3 regions of the Streptomyces sp. NPDC047117 genome follow, and region 1 is predicted to be linked to each of the others. Evidence: riboswitches for the same ligand, from Rfam matches in the RefSeq annotation. Region 1 holds a riboswitch; each other region holds the start of a gene.
What was found. A riboswitch is a leader RNA that binds a small molecule or an ion and turns the genes downstream of it on or off. The one in region 1 is predicted to bind cyclic di-AMP.
Positions count from the first base shown of each region.

Region 2: another riboswitch for cyclic di-AMP. It lies ahead of ABZ840_RS36295 (transglycosylase family protein); the one in region 1 lies ahead of ABZ840_RS15975 (NlpC/P60 family protein).
Region 3: another riboswitch for cyclic di-AMP. It lies ahead of ABZ840_RS20560 (C40 family peptidase); the one in region 1 lies ahead of ABZ840_RS15975 (NlpC/P60 family protein).

Region 1 covers NZ_JBEYUN010000007.1:241,104-244,368, forward strand. Annotated here, with positions in the region: gene ABZ840_RS15970 (hypothetical protein) at 81-434, shown strand; gene ABZ840_RS15975 (NlpC/P60 family protein) at 526-1,683, opposite strand; cyclic di-AMP (ydaO/yuaA leader) riboswitch at 1,691-1,873, opposite strand; gene pcrA (DNA helicase PcrA) at 2,324-3,265, shown strand, end outside.
Region 2 covers NZ_JBEYUN010000033.1:32,078-35,342, forward strand. Annotated here, with positions in the region: gene ABZ840_RS36285 (cytochrome P450) at 1-461, shown strand, start outside; gene ABZ840_RS36290 (transglycosylase family protein) at 576-1,661, shown strand; cyclic di-AMP (ydaO/yuaA leader) riboswitch at 1,896-2,109, shown strand; gene ABZ840_RS36295 (transglycosylase family protein) at 2,114-2,791, shown strand; gene eno (phosphopyruvate hydratase) at 3,153-3,265, shown strand, end outside.
Region 3 covers NZ_JBEYUN010000010.1:49,376-52,640, reverse strand. Annotated here, with positions in the region: gene ABZ840_RS20570 (GNAT family N-acetyltransferase) at 1-418, opposite strand, end outside; gene ABZ840_RS20565 (DUF4328 domain-containing protein) at 437-1,096, opposite strand; gene ABZ840_RS20560 (C40 family peptidase) at 1,404-1,946, opposite strand; cyclic di-AMP (ydaO/yuaA leader) riboswitch at 1,950-2,180, opposite strand; gene ABZ840_RS20555 (hypothetical protein) at 2,483-2,797, opposite strand; gene ABZ840_RS20550 (ATP-dependent Clp protease proteolytic subunit) at 2,802-3,265, opposite strand, start outside.

The DNA.
Region 1 (3,265 bases):
GTGGGTGCTGGGGATGCGCGACAGGGGGCGGGCGGACCTGCCCGCGGGGCCGTGCGGCGCCGGAGCTACGATCGACCACTATGGACGTAGTGATCAATGTGTTCGTCGCCCTGCACATCATCGGCATCGCTTCGCTGCTCGGCGGCTTCCTCACGCAGATGAAGGCGATGAGCGCGGGCACCGCCCGCTTTGTGCCCGCGATGCTGCACGGCGCGATCACGATGCTGGTGACCGGCGTCATCCTGGTCGGCCTGAACCAGATGCAGGACGCCTCGGTCAACAACATCAAGATCGGCGTCAAGCTCGCCGTCCTGATCGTCATCCTGGGCCTGGTCTACGTGAAGCGCGACGAGGAGAAGGTGGAGAAGCCGCTCTTCGGACTCGTCGGCCTGCTCACGGTCGTCAACATCTTCATCGCGCTCCTCTGGACCTGAGGGGCCTGGGACCTGAGAGTCCCGCCGTACGCGAGAACCGCGCGGCTGCCCTCGGAGGGCAGCCGCGCGGTTCGTCGTTCTATGCATTGCCTCAGGCAGGTCGTACGTTCCCGTAGATCGGCATGTAGTAGATCGACTCCACGCGTACGTTCGCGCCCGGCTTCGGGGCGTGGATCATCTTGCCGTCGCCGATGTACATCCCGACGTGGCTGATGTCGTCGTAGAAGAACACCAGGTCGCCCGGTTGCAGATCCTGCGTCGCGACCCGCGTGCCGGTCTTCACCTGGTCCCAGGTCGTCCGCGGCAGCGAGACGCCGGCCGCCTTCCACGCCGCCTGGGTCAGCCCCGAGCAGTCGTACGACGCGGGCCCGGTGGCGCCCCAGACGTACGGCTTGCCCATCTGCGCGCGGGCGAACGCGATCGCCTTCTCCGCCTTGGTCGCGTACGAACCGTCGGGCACCCCGGAACCGCTGCCCGTCCCGGAGCCGGAGCCGGAGCCGCCGTCCGTGCCGCCCGCACCGCCGTCCTGCTCACGCTCGCGCTCGGCCTGCTCCCGCGCCAGCTCCTCGGCCTTGCGCTTCGCCTCGGCCTTCTTCTTGCGCTCCAGCTCCGCCAGCCGCTCCTTCTCCTGCGCGGTCAGCCGGGACAGCAGTTGCCGGGCCTCGGTCAGCTTGCCCTGGACCTCCTGCTTGGACGTCTTCAGCGAATCCTGGGACTTCTGCAGCTCCTCCAGGCCCTTCGTCGCCTGCGCACGCTTGCGCGCGGCCTGCGCCTGCTGGTCCTGGTAGTCGGCGACCGCCTCCTGCTGGCGGCCGGTGAGCCGCTTCATCAGGTGATTGCGGTCCACGAACTGCTGCGGATCCTGCGCCAGCATCAGCTGCGCGGTCGGGCTCAGCCCGCCGGACCGGTACTGGGCGGAGGCGAAGGTGCCCAGCTCCCGCCGGGCGTCGTTCATCTTCTGGGTCCGCTCGGCCGCGGCGTCCCGCAGCTCGTCCACCTTGTCGCGCTGCGTCGCGGAGCGCTCCTTGGCGGCGTTGTACTTCTGGGTGGCGACCTCGGCCTGCCGGTACAGGCCGTCGACCTTCTTCTTGACCTCCTCTATGGAAGGTGCGGGCTTCCTGGGGGACGCATCCGCGGTCTGGGTGAGCAGCGTGACCGAGGCCAGCGCCGCGGTGGTGAGCCCGGCCGCCGTACGGCGGTGTGCGGGCACGGTGAGCATGCGGGTGCGCGGCTTGCGATGAGACGCCAAGGCCGGCGACTCCTTCCGTGGACCGCCTACCGGGTTAGCTGTCGGGTTCGGGCGCGTGAGCGCGCGCGTGGGGCGCGTGCCCACTGGTGCTACGGAAGGTGCCCTACGGCCGTACGGATCGCTCCGTAGAGGCCGATTCACCCCGGTCGTGCGTGTGGGTCCCCGGCTCCGGCTGCCGTGCGTACGAACAGTTGCCGTGCGTATCGGCAAGGGCCGTGCGTACGAACAGACCGGACTCGGCGGGGCGGCCCGTGCCGGTGCTGTCACCGACGGGTGGGGCGGGCTGCCCGGTCGGCACGGTAGCCAACTCGTGTGACTTCTGTGAAGGCTGATGTTCGATTTGCCCGCAATCTTTTCGTGACCTGATCGTGTCCGTGCCGATGTGAGGGCTGTCGCGACCACGGAATGTCCGGTGCCGTTGTCCGTCCGTGACGGGCGGCGGGGTGCCGTATCCTCCGCGCCGCTGTCGGTGCCGTCCTCCGTTCCCGTTCAGGTCGCGCTCGCCCCTTTTCGTACGGCCCTCCGGCCCTGCTCCCGCCGCGCTTCCACCCGCCCGCACCGCGCCTCCGCCGGATCCGTGAGCCCGGAATTCCGCGGCCGGGGCCGGGTTGTCGGTGGGGCGGCCTAGACTCGGTGGGCGATGAGCAGCCTCTTTGACGACAGCTTCCTGGCGGACCTCGACCCCAAGGACGAGGAGCCGCCGCCTCCCGAGGACGAGGACCGTCCGGCAGCGGAGGAGGTGCCGCACGACCTCTTCGGTGGCCGCTACGACGCGCCCGTCCAGCGGGACGCGTACTACCGTGACGGCGCCGCCCGCCCCGCCGTCGACCCGGCCGCGCTGCTGGAGGGGCTGAACGACCAGCAGAAGGCCGCCGTCGTGCACACGGGCTCGCCGCTGCTCATCGTCGCCGGCGCCGGCTCCGGCAAGACGCGTGTCCTCACGCACCGCATCGCGCACCTCCTCGGCACGCGCCACGTCCACCCCGGCCAGATCCTCGCGATCACCTTCACGAACAAGGCCGCGGGCGAGATGAAGGAGCGCGTGGAGGAGCTCGTCGGCCCGCGCGCCAACGCCATGTGGGTCTCCACCTTCCACAGCGCGTGCGTGCGCATCCTGCGTCGCGAGTCCAAGAAGCTGGGCTTCACCTCATCGTTCTCGATCTACGACGCCGCCGACTCCAAGCGCCTGATGGCGCTGGTCTGCCGCGATCTGGACCTGGACCCCAAGCGCTTCCCGCCGAAGTCCTTCAGCGCCAAGGTCTCCAACCTCAAGAACGAGCTCATCGACCACGAGGACTTCGCCGGGACGGCCGCCGACGGGTTCGAGAAGACCCTCGCCGAGGCGTACGCGATGTACCAGGCACGGCTGCGCGAGGCCAACGCCCTGGACTTCGACGACATCATCATGACGACGGTGAACCTGCTCCAGGCGTTCCCGGACGTCGCGGACCACTACCGCCGCCGCTTCCGGCACGTCCTGGTCGACGAGTACCAGGACACCAACCACGCCCAGTACACCCTCGTACGCGAGCTGGTCGGCCCGGGGACGGACGAGGTGCCCGCCGCCGAGCTGTGCGTCGTG
Region 2 (3,265 bases), on a different contig from region 1:
TGCGCTACGACGGGCCGGTGGAGCTGGCGACCTGGCGGTTCGCGACGGAGGAGCTGACCATCGGCGGGCAGACGGTCGCCGCTGGCGACCCCGTACTGGTCGTGCTGGCGGCCGCGGACCGGGACCCGGAGCGCTTCGAGGAGCCGGACACGCTGGACCTCGGGCGCCGCGACAACCAGCACCTCGGGTACGGGCACGGCATCCACTACTGCCTGGGCGCGCCGCTGGCCCGCCTCGAAGGCCGTACGGCGCTGGCGACCCTGCTGGCCCGGCTGCCCGATCTGGAGGCGGCTGCGGATCCGGACGATTTGCGGTGGCGCGGCGGCCTGATCATGCGCGGTCTCCGGGCCCTGCCGGTGCGGTTCACACCGGAGCAATCGGGCGCTTCGGACGGGGCGTCAGAACGGGCATTCCCGCAGGTACCGGAACGAGACAAGGGTGCGGACCAGGGCCTGAACTGACGTGGCGTCAGCGGCGTGATCTACGCGTGATCTCCGCTACACCGGCTTGAGACCGGACCGGGCCCCCGCTACCTTGCGTGCGACAACTCAAGCCGCCGCTCGAAAGGCACTCGCATGCGCTCCGGCAACGGTAGACACCGCCGCCCCCGCCAGGCCCCCGCCCTCCTGGTGGCGGCCTCCGTCACGGGTGCAGGCCTGGCCCTGCCGCTGCTGACGGCGGGCGGCGCGCAGGCCGCCGACACCGCCACCTGGGACCGCGTCGCGATGTGCGAGAGCGGCGGCATGTGGAGCGCCAACGCCGGCAACGGCTTCTACGGAGGGCTCCAGCTGACCCTCCAGATGTGGCGGGACTACGGCGGCGAGTCCTACGCCGAGCGCCCGGACCTCGCCAGCCGCTCCCAGCAGATCGCGGTCGCCGAGTCGATCCTGAACGACCGCGGCCCGGACGCCTGGCCCAGCTGCGCCGTCAATGCCCGGCTGGACGTGGACGGCCTGATACCCGACGTGGACCCGGGCGGGTCGGAGACGCCCGACCCGCAGCCCTCGGAGTCCGGCGACGAAGCCTCTGCCGGTACGGGCGACGAAGACGGCGCAGACACGGCGCAGCCGTCCGGCGACGCCTCCGCCGAGCCCTCCGGCGACGCCACGAGCCCGTCGGCGGACGAGCCCGACGCCGAGCCGTCCGGCGACGCCACCTCCAAGCCGTCCGACGGCGCCACGGACAAGGGCGCCGGGGATGCCGAGGACGCCGACAAGGGTTCCGGCGCGGGCTCCGGCGAGGACTCCGCGGGGCAGCGCGCCGGCGACTCCGCCGACCGGTCCTCCGGCGACGCTTCCACGCCCTCCGGCGACGCTTCCACGCCCTCCGGCGACGCGTCCGCGCCCTCCGGCGACCCCTCGGCCCCCGGTACCGGCCGCCACCGCGGTTCGGCGGGTGACGGCGCGGACGAGAAGGCGGACGGCAAGGGGAAGGACGGCCGTTCCGCGGGGCGGCACGCCTCGCGCGGCGGCGACGCGCACCGCGGTACCTCGGGGGGCGACGACACGTACACGGTGCGGCCCGGCGACAGCCTGTCCGCGATCGTCGAGGAGCGCGGGCTGGCCGGGGGCTGGACCGGCCTGTACGACGCCAACGAGGGCGTCATCGGGACCGATCCGGACCTTATCCACCCTGGTCAGCGGCTCGTTCTGGGGCAGTGACGGAGGGGGCGGGCGGCATAAGTGCGGCCGGGTTGTACCCAATTGGGGAAAGTGAGACATGGGTCTCGTCCCGGAGCGTTTCCGCCCGCCGTGTCCGTTGTTTCCATACCGTGTTCGACCTGCGCAAACGGATGGTTTCGATGATCGAAAACGGTCAACTGTCCTACGAAAGAGTGGTTTGAACCGCCGAGGGGTGTGTGTTTACGTTCTTCACCGCTCGCACCAAGCGAGCCCGCCGATCATTCGCCGAATCCTGCCGGTGATCGGTCGGACAACCGTCGCGCAAGCGCCGTAGGCAGGAGCGGGGGACCCAAGGTAAGTGCCGTCACCGCAGTGGAAACGCAGCGGGCGGCTTGGGGTGAAGCCGGGTGTGCGGACAGCGCATCCGGCCGGGCCACTCACAGCCCGAACCCGACAGCTCACCTCGCAGGCGTCGGTGAGGAAGAACAACCATGCTCAAGGGCAAGCACCGCCGCCCCTCGAAGGCCGTCCGCGTCGTCACGCTCGCCGGTGTCGCCGGCGCCGCCGTGGCCGTCCCGCTGATGACCGCCGGTTCCGCCAACGCCGCCTCGGTCGCCACCTGGGACAAGGTCGCCCAGTGCGAGTCCGGCGGCAACTGGTCGATCAACACCGGTAACGGCTACTACGGTGGCCTGCAGTTCAACAACCAGTCCTGGGCCGCCGCGGGCGGTACCAAGTACGCGCCGCGTGCCGACCTGGCCACCAAGGACCAGCAGATCGCCACCGCCGAGAAGCTGCTCGCCATGCAGGGCCCGGGTGCCTGGGGCTGCGCCGGTGCCGGCGGCCTGACCTCCGGTGGCCCGGCCGCGCAGGTGGACACCGGCTCCGGCCAGGCCCAGCAGCAGGCCCCGAAGCAGGAGGCCCCCAAGCAGCAGGCCGCCCCCCAGCAGGAGGCGCCGAAGCAGCAGGCCGCCCCGAAGCCGCAGCCGGTGCAGCCCAAGGCCGCCCCGAAGCAGGGCCACGGCAACTACACCGTGAAGTCCGGCGACACCCTGGGCAAGATCGCCAAGGCGCACGGCAAGAACTGGAAGACGGTCTACGAGAACAACAAGTCGACCGTCGGTGACAACGCCGACCTGATCTTCCCGGGCCAGAAGCTCGAGGTCTGATCCGCCTCTGACGGGTCCTGACAGGCCCCCGGCCGGGGCCGCCGTCCGATCGGTGCACGATCGGCGCGCGGCCCGGCCCGTGTGACCGCCCCGCCGCGACGCGAAGCCCCCGAGCGCGTCACGGCGGGGCTTCACGTTTGCGGGGCGGCTTCTGCGTGCAGGCATCCGGGCGGGCCGCCGCTCAGATGCGTAGTGCCTGTTATGACGGAGATGTCCGCCATGAAAACCGGTTCTTACCTCCCGTATTGAGGGCCTTTGGGTCCTTTTTCGTCTCACGGAAGGGGCTAGGGGCAGGCGGACGGTCCCCGGGCCGTTAGGCTCGTGTTGCAGAACTCCAGATGACACCCATGAAGGAGACAACGTGCCGTCGATCGACGTCGTCGTAGCTCGCGAGATCCTCGACTCGCGAGGCAACCCCACGGTCGAGGTCGAGGTCGGCCTCGACGATGGCAGCACCGGCCGCGCTGCCGTGCC
Region 3 (3,265 bases), on a different contig from region 1:
CACGGCCGAGCACCACGACGCCGTGCCCGCCCCCGTCGGTGGTCCACGCCCGTACGTCGTCGCGATGGCGCAACGCGCGTGCGAGGCGCGGGTGGGCCGGATCGCGGATCTCCCGCAGCGCCAACGGCGGCGGCCCCGGGAGCGGTTCGGCGACCGTGAGCATGTCGACGCCCTCGACCGTACGACCGGTACGGTCCGCCAGCGCGGCCAGGAACCCCGGACTCAGCGGAGCCCCCGGCTCCCCCGGCGCGATCCGCTGCCGCACCCAGTCGGGGGAGACGTCGGCACACACGAACGCGCACCCCGAGAACGAGAGGACACCACTGTCGCGCTCCGACACCGGCGGCAGCACGGTGACGCTCCCGTCAGCAGCCGGAAACGCACCGGCGGCAGCCGCGTCCAGCACCTTTCCCCACATGTGGCCCACGCGGCGCCCCTACGCCGGTTCCGGGAGCGTGTGACGCGTGTTGGTAAGCGTGTTGATCCGTACGTGCTGCAGCGCGGTGTGCCGCCACACGAACACGATCGCGAGAACGGCGGCGGCCGCATCCAGCAGATCGGACAGGAACAGGGTCCGCACCGCCGCCCGCAACTCCCCGAACCCCTCGGCTCCGCGCATCTGAGAACTGCCGACAACGCCAAAAAGGTTCGTCGCGACCCACATCCCCCACCAGGCATTCACCACGACATACGAAACACGGCTACCGGGCGGGCTGCTGGCCTTCCAGATGTCCCCGGCGATCTGCCGCGGAAACCACAGATTGACGATCGGGGTGACCCACGCACCGACCGTCCAGAGCCGCCCCCGCCGGTGACCGTCGGGAGTGAAGACCTCGCCATTGATTCTGGTGCGGAAGAACCAGAAGAGGAACGCCAACGCGACAACGGGCAAGAGCTGAACGGAGAGATTCCCGTAAAACGAATAATCCTCATCAGCCGCAGCGAACTCCGCCCCGGAGGACTCGAATGGCTCGAAGTCCGAGCCACCGAAGTCCCCCTTCTCCGCAGCCAATTCACCCAGCACACGCAAATACCGCCCGCCGGCGGCGAGTATCAGCACGTCCACCGCAAGGAACACGCCCAGCAATACCACCACAACCGCCGCCCACCGAACCGGCGAAACAAGCGCCCCGCGTCTCCCACCACTTGCCGCCACCGTCTTTTCCCCAGGCATGGGTGTCCCCCCAGTAATCGCCGAAGCCCCCCTGGCCCCGCCCCGAACGGCACCCTCACGGCCGCCGGCAGAAGCTACGACAACCAACCCGCCCTGTCCACGCAGATATTCGAATCGTTAGGCGTTGCCCACCGGTAGCGCGCGAACGCCGGAGGGCAGTCGGTGGTGCGGAACCCCGGGGAGGCCGCCGCGGTTCGGCTCCCCGGGGTTCCTGGTGGCCTATCGGCCCTTACGCGCGGCCGTACCAGACGCTGCGGGTCCAGATGCGTTCCTTGCGGACCGAGGCCCCGGGCTTGGGGGCGTGCCAGATGCGGCCCTTTCCGGCGTAGATGCCCACGTGGTACACCGAGCGGCCGGAGTGGAAGAAGACCAGGTCACCCCGCTTTCGTGCGGAGGCGCTGATGTGCCGGACGTGGCGGTACTGGGAATCCGCCGTGCGTGGCAGCCGCTTGCCCACGCGCTTGAACGCGTACTGCGTCAGCCCCGAGCAGTCGAAGCTGTGCGGGCCCGTGGCTCCCCAGCGGTACGGCGAACCCTTCTTCGACGCCGCGACCCGCAGCGCCCGGTGGCCGGACCCCGACGAGGCCGCCGTGACCGCGGACGTCGCGGACACCGTCGTGGACGCCGCGGCGGGTGCCGCCGTCGCGTCCGCCGTGCTGCCGGGGACCAGGCCCCCGCCTCCCACCAGTGCCAGCGTGAGCACCGAAACCGCCGCGGCGCGGGACACCAGGGCGGGCACACCAGAAGCAGGATGATCATCGCGCGCAGACATGCGCACTCCTTCGTCAGCCGCCTGCGAAGGAAGACCTGTCGGGTTCGGGCAGGCGAAGATGCCCGGCCGGATGTACTGCCGCCCGAAGGCGGGCACCGGCTTCACCCCAAGGGACCGCCGGCCGCAAGAGCAGCCGGCCGGTGGCCCCGTCGTGCTCGGGTCCTCCGCTCCTGCCGGTCCACGTGTATCGACCAGACGTCCGGGTACGGCGGCAGGATTCGGCGTCCGCCCGGACCGCCCCGCCGCTGTGGCGGGGGCTTGTCGTCGGAGGGATCGTTGCGCAACGCACCGGTGAAGCCGGAGTGGAACATGCCTGGTGTGAGGGTCGTCACGCTTGATCCATTCGGGTGGACAGGGGCTGTGCGTCGAGCGGACCGAGGGCCGTACGCACCCCCGTACCGGCGCGGTCGTACGGTCCGCAATCCGACACGTCGGCGCGGCGCGCAAGTCGAGCCCCGCATCAGTCGCACCCACAGGCACTCCAACGGGCGGAGACCGATCGGGTGCCGGAGGCCCCAGGGAACGGAATCGTCCCGTCATTCCTCAGCAGGCGGCGGGACGGCGACGAGACCGGCCCGCCGCTCCCCGTCCAGCACCCGCAGCGCGCGGGTGAGGGTGTCGGCGTGCAGCTCCGTCTCGCCGCGCTCGTGCATCAGCGCCAGCGCGTCCCGCAGGTCCGCGGCCCGGCCGACGAGTGCCTGCGCGGCCCGCAGTCCCTGGTACGTGCCGTTGCCGCGGGCCGGATTGATCCGCCCCAGCAGGTCCAGCACCTGGAGGTAGCTGTCGATGAAGGCGCCTTCGGCCCTGGTCAGCGCGGGTAGCGGTGGCAGCTCGGGAGGGAGGGCGGCCATCCCCTCACCTCGCGCCGGGAGCCGTACCGGAGCCCGCACCCGGAGCCCCGCCGGACACGCCCGCCGAGGCCTTGCGGCCGCGGGTGACGTCGTCGATCAGCCCGTAGGCCACGGCCTGCCGCGCGTCGAGGATCTTGTCGCGTTCGATGTCGGCGGCGATCTGCTCGCGCGGCCGGCCGGTGTGCCGGGCGAGCAGCTCCTCCAACAGGTCGCGGGTGCGGAGCAGTTCGCGGGCCTGGAGATCCAGGTCGGTGGCCTGGCCCTCGATCGGTTCGCTGAAGGACGGCTGGTGGATGAGGACCCGGGCGCCGGGGAGAGCGAGGCGGCGGCCGGGGTGGCCGGCGGCGAGCAGGACGGCGGCGGCGGAGGCCGCCTGGCCGAGGCAGACCGTCTCGATGGGGCTGGTGACGAACTGCATCGTGTCGTAGATCGCGGTCATCGCGGTGAACGAGCCGCCGGGGGAGTTGA